DNA from 4 places in the Streptomyces sp. NPDC058751 genome. Region 2 is predicted to be linked to each of the others. Evidence: riboswitches for the same ligand, from Rfam matches in the RefSeq annotation. Region 2 holds a riboswitch; each other region holds the start of a gene.

Region 1 (2,189 bases), on a different contig from region 2:
TCATGTACCTGGAGCACCGGGCGCCCGAGCGGGACGTCTCGCTGTACATCAACTCCCCGGGCGGCTCCTTCAGCGCGATGACCGCGATCTACGACACGATGCGGTTCGTGGCCTGCGACGTCGAGACGATCTGCCTCGGCCGGGCGGAGTCGGCCGCGGCGGTGCTGCTGGCCGCCGGGACTCCGGGCAAGCGGCTCGCGCTGCCGGGGGCCCGCGTCCTCCTCCGGCAGCCCTCGCTCCCGGAGCCGGTCGAGGGACGGGCCGACGATCTGGCCGTCCGGGCGGAGGAATTGGTCCGCACCCGCGAGATCCTGGAGGAGATGCTCGTGCGGCACACGGGACGCAGTCCGGAGCGGGTCGCGGCGGACATCGAGCGCGACAGGGTCCTCGACGCCCCGGAGGCGCTGGCCCACGGGCTGATCGACCGGATCGTCCCGGGCCGCAGGCCCTCCTCCCGGACGCCCGGCGCGAGGTGAGCGGCCGATGATCCCGGACCTTCCCCCGCTGCCCGCCCTGACCCGCGCCGAGGCCGAGCTGATCGACCGCTATCTCGACGTGGTCGACCTGCTCGGCCGGATCAACCCGTCCCGCCCCGGAGACACCTACGGCGGTCTGAGGGCCGCTCAGGCACTGGTCGGCAAGGCGGTGGCCCTGCGGGACGCCCTCACCCTGATGCACCAGCGGGGCGAGAGCGAGGTGCACGCCCCGACGCTGGCCCAGGCCCTGCGGGTGCTCGACGGAGAGCGGCGGGCGGCCCGGGTCACCGTGCCGCCCGGGCCGGGAAGTTGACGAACCCCCACCGAAGGTCCCGTACCCGCCGGATCCCCATGACGGCCGACGACGACTCAAACGGACCGGATGGAGTACCCCCCGATGGCGTATTCCTCGATCCTTTCCGCGACCCCTCCGAGTTGCGCAACACGCGGGGCCCAGAAGCCGGATGAGGCCCTTCGCCGCAGGTGCGGGCCTCGTCGGTGTCCCCAACACGTGCTCGAACGGAGGGATGTTCACTAGAACGGGTGAGTGGTGAGTAAGCCCACAAAACGCCGGTTCCGCTCGGATTTTCCGACTCTGATGAGTCAAGATCCCTTCCGACGACAAGCCCCCGCCACAGCGGCGGGGCGGTCCGGGCGGACGCCGAGTCCTGCCGCCGCCCGGATGCCCGGTCGACAGAAGTGCATCGGCAGGAGTGGAGGACCCAGCTAGACGGGCCGCCGGAGCAGTTTCCGGGCGGTCCTTGGGGTGAAGCCGCAACCGCGGCCGGGCAACTTCGCCAGCCCGAATCCGACAGGTCATCCTTCACAGGCGGCTGACGAAGGGTTGCGCATGACTGCGCTCAATCGTGTCCCGTCGCTGTGGACCCGGGCCGGTACGGCCTCGGCGCTCACCCTTGCCGCGGTGGGCGGCAGCCTCGTGGTTCCCGGCGCCGCGTCGGAGGCCGAGGCGGCCACCGTCGCGACGAGGGCACTCCAGGTCGCGGCGTCGAAGCACGGCTCCCCGTACAAGTGGGGCGCCACGGGGCCGCACCGGTTCGACTGCTCCGGGCTCACGCTCTACTCGTACAAGAAGGCGGGCAAGAAGCTGCCTCGTACGGCCGCGGCCCAGTACAACAAGACGCACCACGTCTCGGCCTCGCGCCGCAAGGCCGGTGACCTCGTGTTCTTCCACTCGGGGCGGAACGTGTACCACGTCGGCATCTATGCCGGTAAGGGCAAGATCTGGCACTCCCCGAAGACCGGGGAAGTGGTCAAGCTCCAGAAGATCTGGACGAGAAGCGTCTGGTACGGCAGGGTGGGCTGACCCTTTCGCCCGGGGCGGCGGACCCCGCCGCCCCGGAGCGGGCCCCCAGGGCCCTGGGGCCCTTGACGGGCCCCTGACGGGCTTCCGACGCCCTATCGGCTTCCGAGGGATTCCAGGACCAGGACGAGGCCCAGGACGGTGAGGGCGCCGCCGGTGAGCCCCGCCACGGCCCGTGCGGCCCGCGGCCCGCGCAGCCACCGTCCGAGCCGGTCCACCAGGAGCGCGACCGCCGGGAACCACACCAGGGCCAGGGCGACCACGATCAGCGCGAGCAGCAGGGTCCGCGGCATCGCGGGGCTGCCCGCGGGCACGAACTGCGGGAGCAGGCTGAGGAAGGTGACGGGCGCCTTCGGGTTGAGCGCGTTGGTGACGAAGCCCTGCCGCAGCGG
Region 2 (2,189 bases):
GAGGAGACCTGGAGCCCGGAGGCGAACCCGGGGCTCGACGGAGCCCGCGCGCACCCCGCAGGCCCCGGGCGCGCGGAGGGGACCCGGAAGACGTACACGATCGACGCGCGGGACTTCGTCACGAGCGGCGCACTCGCCCGCGGGAGCGGCGGCGGGGCTACCCGCGGGGTCGCCGGCGAGGGCTGCGACGAAGCCGTTCTCCGCCAAGCCCGAAAGAAGAGCCTTCCTCCCAAAGGTCACTGACCGAACGTCACACCGAAACCCGTTACCGCGAGGCGCACTTCGCCGCACGGCCGCCGCCCGGGTCCGGCCCGCTTCCGGCTGGCGGGCTCCGCCCCCACAGGCCCGTGCCCCCATGTGTCCCGCACCACAATTCCCGCTCCACCGGGGGCTGCTCGGCATCTTTCGAGGAGCCCGACACGTCCGCCGACACGGCCGCAATGCCCGAATTACCCCTCATGCGACCTTGATGCTCTTTGGTCTCGTGAATTGGGTCACCGGGCGACCGGGGCGCCACCGCGCGGCTCCCTCGACCCACCCCTTCCACGGAAGGCGAGTTGAGGATTCAATTCCGACACAATCGGACTTTTTGCCCGTGCATCAACTAGGCCAAAGCGATCTTCGCGGTCAAATCTCGTCTTGTTTCGGACATGTGCTCTCACATACGTTCTGGTCGACCCCGGGCGGACCGCCGAATCCTGCCGCCGCCCGGCAACCCATCGACCCACGCACGGCAGGAGCGGGGGAACCACAGGTAAGCCGCCGATCCGGACACACCGGACCGGCTCGGGGTGAAGCCGTGCCCACAAGCGCGGCCGGGCATCTCCCGCCCGAACCCGACAGCTCACCTCGCAGGCGCCGGAGAGGAAATTCGCCATGCCCGTACGAGGCAAGCACCGCCGCACGAAGACCAACGTCATCACCCGGGGCATGATCGTCGCCGGAACGGGCGGTATCGCCCTCGCCCTCCCGCTCGTGAGCGCGACCGGCGCCAACGCCGCCACCCCGGCGCAGGCCCCCCAGGCGGCGAAGGCCGCCCCCACCGCGGTGGTCCCCAACGTGCAGCTCGTCACCTACAAGGTGGTCAAGGGCGACACCCTCTCCAAGGTCGCGCAGAAGTACCCCAAGAGCGGCGGCTGGAAGAAGCTGTACGCGGCGAACCGCGCCGTCATCGGCGACAACCCCTCCGTGCTCCGTCCGGGCCTGAAGCTGACCGTGGGCACGAAGACGCTGAAGTCGACGACCGTCAGCACCACGGCGAAAGCGACCCCCGCCGTCGCCAAGTCCAAGGCGACCACCGCCACCCAGGCCTCCGCCAAGTCGTACGCCGACAACCTCGACGGCTGGATCAAGGAATCCCTGGACGTCATGGCCAAGGCCGGCATCCCGGGCAGCTACAACGGCATCCACCGCAACGTGATGCGCGAGTCCTCCGGCAACCCCAACGCCATCAACAACTGGGACTCCAACGCCGCCGCGGGCATCCCCTCCAAGGGCCTGCTCCAGGTGATCGACCCCACCTTCCGGGCCTACCACGTCCCCGGCACGTCGACGAACATCTACGACCCGGTCGCGAACATCACCGCGGCCTGCAACTACGCGGCCGACAAGTACGGCTCCATCGACAACGTCAACGGCGCCTACTGACCGCACCGCCGCACCCCGTCTTCACCGCACCCGCCGACGACGCCTTCCAGGCCCGTCGGCGGGTGTGTCGGTGGTGCATACGGGTGTGGCGGTGATGCGGTACGGACGCGGCGGCGGGTACGGCAGCGTCGCTAGAAGCCGAAGAGGCGCTCCAGGACGACCGCGATCCCGTCGTCCTCATTCGACAGGGTGACCTCGTCGGCCACCGCCTTCAGTTCCGGATGGGCGTTGGCCATCGCCACACCCCGGGCCGCCCAGTCGAACATCGGGATGTCGTTGGGCATGTCCCCGAAAGCGATCGTCGCGCACGGGGTGAGCCCGAGATGCGCCGCGGCGAGAGCGAGCCCCGTCGCCTTGGTCACCCCGCATGGCTGGAGTTCGACTGTGCCGGGCCCGGACATGGTGACCGTCGCCAGCGAACCGACCACCCCCCGCGCCGCCGACGCCAACTCGTCGTCCGACAACGACGGGTGACGGAGCAACACCTTGCTGATCGGCTCCGCCCAGAGGTCGTCCCGGCGCGGCACCCGCACCGCCGGCAG
Region 3 (2,189 bases), on a different contig from region 2:
TTGCCGGACAGGCATATTCCGTCGGCTCCGGGGCCCGCGCGCGCCGTCGTCCGCGCCCGGACGACCAACAGCCCTGACGCCGGGGGGGGTTGACGTCAGGGCTGCCGGAGATCGGAGGTCAGGGGTTGATGCCCTTGCTCTGGAGCCACGCCGTCGGGTCGATGCCGGTGGCGGCGCCGCCCGGGTGCACCTCGAAGTGCAGGTGCGCCCCGGTGACGTTGCCGGTCGCGCCCACCCGCCCGATGACATCGCCCGTGGCGACCTTCTGGCCCACGGTGACGCTGATGGACGACTGGTGGGCGTACCAGAGCTCCGTACCGTCGTCGAGGGTGAGGACCGTGCGGTAGCCGTACGCTCCCGCCCAGCCCGCCTCGGTGACGGTGCCGCTGTGGACCGCCTTGAGGAGCGTGCCGGTGGGCGCCGCGAAGTCGAGCCCGGTGTGGTAGCCGGAGGACCACAGGGCGCCGGCCTCGCCGAAGGTCGAGGTCAGGGTGTACGAGGACGTCGGCAGCGCGTAGCTCTTGGCGAGCTCGGCGAGGCGCTCGGCCTCGGCCTTCTCCTTGGCCGCCTCCTCCGCCTTCTCCTTGACCGCGGCGGCCTTGGCCTCCGCCTCGTCCTGCTGCTTGGCTGCGAGCTGGACGGCCTTCTGCGCGGCGGCGGTCTGGGCGGCCTTCTGGGTGGCGGTGTCGGCCCGGTTCTGCTGGGACTGGGCCTGCTGCATGATGCGGTCGCGCAGCGCCTCACCGGCGTCGGTGGCGCCATGGGCCTCGTCGACGCTGGTCAGACCGGCGGTGGTGAGCGGAGTCGTGGAGCCCTGGGGAGTGCTGGATCCGCCGTCCGTCACCAGGGCCTTGGCGGACTCGGTGACCGACGACAGGTCGGGCATCGAGATGGAGACGGGCGCCTGGTCCGGAGAGGCGCTGGCGATGCCACCGCCTCCGACTGCGGCTATGACGCCGACGCCGAGAACCGTGGAGCTGCGGGCGAGTCCTCCGCCGCCGCTGCGCTGCTTGCCCGTGCGGTGCCGGCCGCGGACGGGAGCGACGGAATCCGCGGTGGGATTCCACTCCTCCCAGGGACCCTCGTCCTTGCCGTAGCCGAAGGTGTGCGTTTCGTTCGGCGCGAACGGGGTTGGCTGAGCGGGCCGGTTGGACGCCACGTGGGCGCACTCCTTTCCTTCCTTGCCGCCTACCGGGTTAGCTGACGGGTTCGGAGCAGGAAGGTCTCCTACGGGCGTACTGCCACCGTGTCTCCACGGCGGATTACGCTCGATTCACCCCACGAGATGGGTCCCCGGTTCCCTTGCGGGATTCGGCGCGTGCGCACGGAGCCGTCTCTTGTGACGGTTGTGACGACCGCGCTGCGTTATCGAACGTTAATAGACCCAGGCACCGAATTCCAAGCTGTTCCGGCTGATCATTAACGGCTCTTGGCCTGGACTTTGGGGTCATGGGTGACGAAAAACGGGCGAGTTGACCGGATGTCGCTTGCATCGATTTTCCTGACGGCCGGTCAGTTGTCATGCAAAGGCAAACGGTCGGTCACCGTTGGTGACCGGGCCAGGGGTGCGGCCGTGAAGAGGGGGCCGCGTTGAACTGCGACGGGGTGAAAACACCAAGGGCCGGAACTCGTGAATCCGAGTTCCGGCCCTTGGCCTTCAGTAGCGGGGACAGGATTTGAACCTGCGACCTCTGGGTTATGAGCCCAGCGAGCTACCGAGCTGCTCCACCCCGCGTCGTTGAGACCAGTGTACGCCATCCGCGGGACCCGAAGCACATCCGTTTAAACACGCCCCTCCGGCGACGCGGACGCCCGGTCCGCGAGGTGCCCGTTGGGGGCCTCCGCGCGGGCCGCGTACTCGGGGAGGACGACGACCTCGGCGCCCGCGGCCGCGAGGAGCCCGCTCCCGTCGGCGTCCGTGACGAAGGTGTCGGGCTCGCGCCAGGCGGTGACGATCCGCCGCACACCGGCGTCGAGGATGAGGCGGGCGCACGGGACGGGCCGTGAGGCGCGGTGGGCGCACGGCTCCAGGCTGCTGTAGACGGTGGCGGCGGCCAGCCGGGGATCGGCCGGGTCGATCTTGGCGAGGGCGGCCTCCTCGGCGTGCACGACGGGGTCGCCGCCCTCGCGGGAGTGGCCCCGGGCCAGCTCGGTCCCGTCGGCCGCGACCACCACGGCGCCCACGCTGA
Region 4 (2,189 bases), on a different contig from region 2:
AACGTACCGGTCTGCGGGGCCGACGGGAACGCCACACCCTGCGGGACCGAGGGGAACGTACCGGTCTGACCGACCGACGGGAACGTACCGGTCTGAGCGGCGGACGGGAGCCCCACACCCTGCGGGACCGAGGGGAACGTACCGGTCTGACCGACCGACGGGAACGTACCGGTCTGCGGGGCCGACGGGAGGCGGGGCTGCTCCGTCGGCCGGTACTCGATCGCCGGCGCCTGCGCGACGGGCATGTTCTGCCGTGACACGTGCCGCGACATCAACTCCTGGGCGGCGGCGAGCTTGCGCCGGGCATTCTGCTTCTTGACCTGCGGGGAGGGCTTCTGCGGCGCGGCGGCCTGAGCGGGCACCGCGGGAAGCGCCGCACGGAACCCCGTTCCGGGTCCCGGTACCGCGGGGGACCCGGCCGCCGGACCCGCGGTCAGTTCCAGCGCGGGGCGCCCGGCCGGTTCCGAAGCCGGACCGGCGGTCAGCTCCAGCATCGGAGCGGCCGTCAACTCGGCGGCGGGCCGCATGATCTGTTCCAGCTCGTACACCGTCGGAAGGTCGGACGAGGACCCCTTGGACCCCTTCCCGCCTCCCTTGGGACGGGCACCGCCACCGCCACCGCCACGCCCCGGCTGCCTGTCGGCCGGGAGCGTGGCCGGCGCCACGGGTCCGACCCGGGAGCGCGCCCCGTCGAACCACTGCTGCATCAGGTTGTCCCGGTCCGCGTCGGAGACCCCGCTCCCTTGACCGGCGCCCCCTCGGCCCGGCCTGCGGGCGGAGTTCGACGAGGCGCGGGTCCCGTTGAACTTGCCGGTGGCGAACTCCGCCTGGTCGTAGAGGGACGAGAGCCGTCGGGCGACTTCTTCGCTGCTGGGCGGGGTGCTTTCCGGCGCCATGGAGTGGTGCTCCTTCCGTCGTCCGCCTACCGGGTTAGCTGTCGGGTTCGGGCGGACGATTCCGGAAGGTATGCCCTACGACCCCTGCCCCGAAAGGCAGTTGGCCGATTCACCCCAAGTTCGGTGGGTCCCCGGCTCCCGCTGCCACGAGGACAGGCAGGACTCGGCGGAGGCCGCGCCGCCCGGCGAGCTCCGCCGGAGGGAATCGGGCGGCCAGGTGGCCAACTTAGCCATGTTGTGCACCCGATGTGAAGATCCACGCCCCAGATGTCCGATACGTTTTCGTGACCTTCATCGCATCGCACCGCAGTGCGACGGAGAGGACACGGGCCGTGCTCGAAACGGCCGCTGAGCACGGCCGTTGAGGCGACCGGACCCGCTTCCCGACCCGGCCCCGGCCCCGATTCCCGCCCGTCCGGCCCGCCCCGTTGCGTACCGGTTCCTTCCCGGACGGACGGGCACACCCCGCCCCGGCCCGCCGGTCGCGCACCCGGCCGCCTCGGACGTGTCGAAAGTGTGCAGAGAACCGACTTTCCCCGGCACCTCGTTCGACATCGACGGCGCCTGCCGGTCACACCTTGACCGGTTCTGGCCGAACCGGCCGGATCACCGCTGTCGCCGCGTGCCGCCCGTACCGTCGTGGCACGTCAGACCACGAGAGCGAGCCGAGGACCCCACGTGCACGATGCGCCGATCTATGCCCAACTGATCTCCGAACGCGGCGACATACCGAGGCTCGTACGAAGCGAGGCCCGGCGGCTGCAACGCGACTTCGAGTGGATCCTGAGCTGGGATCCGTCGACCGGCGCCCCGCTCCCCTCGTCCGCCGCACGGCCGGCGTCCGGCGCCCGCCGCCCCCTGTCCGCGGCCCCCGACCCGGACGACCGGCTCGACGCACCCACCCCCCTGCCGTCCGGCCGCCAGGACCTGTCCGTCCCTTCCCGCCTGCCGGACGGGTCCTAGGGCCTGTCGTCAAATTCCCGTCTGTCCCGCGACGCCATGCACGCTCCCCCGAGCTCTTCGAGCAGGGGGGACCCCCACTCGCCGCACCAGGCGCTAGAGAACGTCCGGTTCGCCGCCCGGCCGGCCGGCGGGGAGCGGGTCGAGCCCGTCGCCGATCCGGGTCACCAGATCCGCGACCGTGGCGCCGGTGACCCGGTGCCAGGTCCGCGCGCGGCGGAGCATCGCGTGGTCACCGCCCTCGACCCGCACGGCGCTCGCGGAGGCACCCGCCTCCAGGGCCCGGCGGACGAGGGCGAACGACTCCGCGGGGTCGGTGATCCGGTCCCGGTC

Evidence for each region. A riboswitch is a leader RNA that binds a small molecule or an ion and turns the genes downstream of it on or off. The one in region 2 is predicted to bind cyclic di-AMP.
Region 1: linked by a shared signal. The riboswitch ahead of ACFW6B_RS10385 (C40 family peptidase) and the one ahead of ACFW6B_RS07435 (transglycosylase SLT domain-containing protein) in region 2 are both predicted to bind cyclic di-AMP.
Region 3: linked by a shared signal. The riboswitch ahead of ACFW6B_RS33460 (M23 family metallopeptidase) and the one ahead of ACFW6B_RS07435 (transglycosylase SLT domain-containing protein) in region 2 are both predicted to bind cyclic di-AMP.
Region 4: linked by a shared signal. The riboswitch ahead of ACFW6B_RS24300 (C40 family peptidase) and the one ahead of ACFW6B_RS07435 (transglycosylase SLT domain-containing protein) in region 2 are both predicted to bind cyclic di-AMP.

The regions. Positions count from the first base shown of each region.
Region 1 covers NZ_JBHYPZ010000008.1:102,833-105,021, forward strand. Annotated here, with positions in the region: gene ACFW6B_RS10375 (ATP-dependent Clp protease proteolytic subunit) at 1-476, shown strand, start outside; gene ACFW6B_RS10380 (hypothetical protein) at 484-789, shown strand; cyclic di-AMP (ydaO/yuaA leader) riboswitch at 1,142-1,323, shown strand; gene ACFW6B_RS10385 (C40 family peptidase) at 1,327-1,800, shown strand; gene ACFW6B_RS10390 (LysE family translocator) at 1,893-2,189, opposite strand, start outside.
Region 2 covers NZ_JBHYPZ010000005.1:160,227-162,415, forward strand. Annotated here, with positions in the region: cyclic di-AMP (ydaO/yuaA leader) riboswitch at 712-873, shown strand; gene ACFW6B_RS07435 (transglycosylase SLT domain-containing protein) at 877-1,647, shown strand; gene ACFW6B_RS07440 (HAD family hydrolase) at 1,779-2,189, opposite strand, start outside.
Region 3 covers NZ_JBHYPZ010000047.1:23,215-25,403, forward strand. Annotated here, with positions in the region: gene ACFW6B_RS33460 (M23 family metallopeptidase) at 119-1,159, opposite strand; cyclic di-AMP (ydaO/yuaA leader) riboswitch at 1,171-1,327, opposite strand; tRNA gene ACFW6B_RS33465 (tRNA-Met) at 1,662-1,735, opposite strand; gene ACFW6B_RS33470 (dihydrofolate reductase family protein) at 1,783-2,189, opposite strand, start outside.
Region 4 covers NZ_JBHYPZ010000027.1:23,127-25,315, reverse strand. Annotated here, with positions in the region: gene ACFW6B_RS24300 (C40 family peptidase) at 1-896, opposite strand, end outside; cyclic di-AMP (ydaO/yuaA leader) riboswitch at 904-1,075, opposite strand; gene ACFW6B_RS24295 (hypothetical protein) at 1,575-1,859, shown strand; gene ACFW6B_RS24290 (alpha/beta fold hydrolase) at 1,953-2,189, opposite strand, start outside.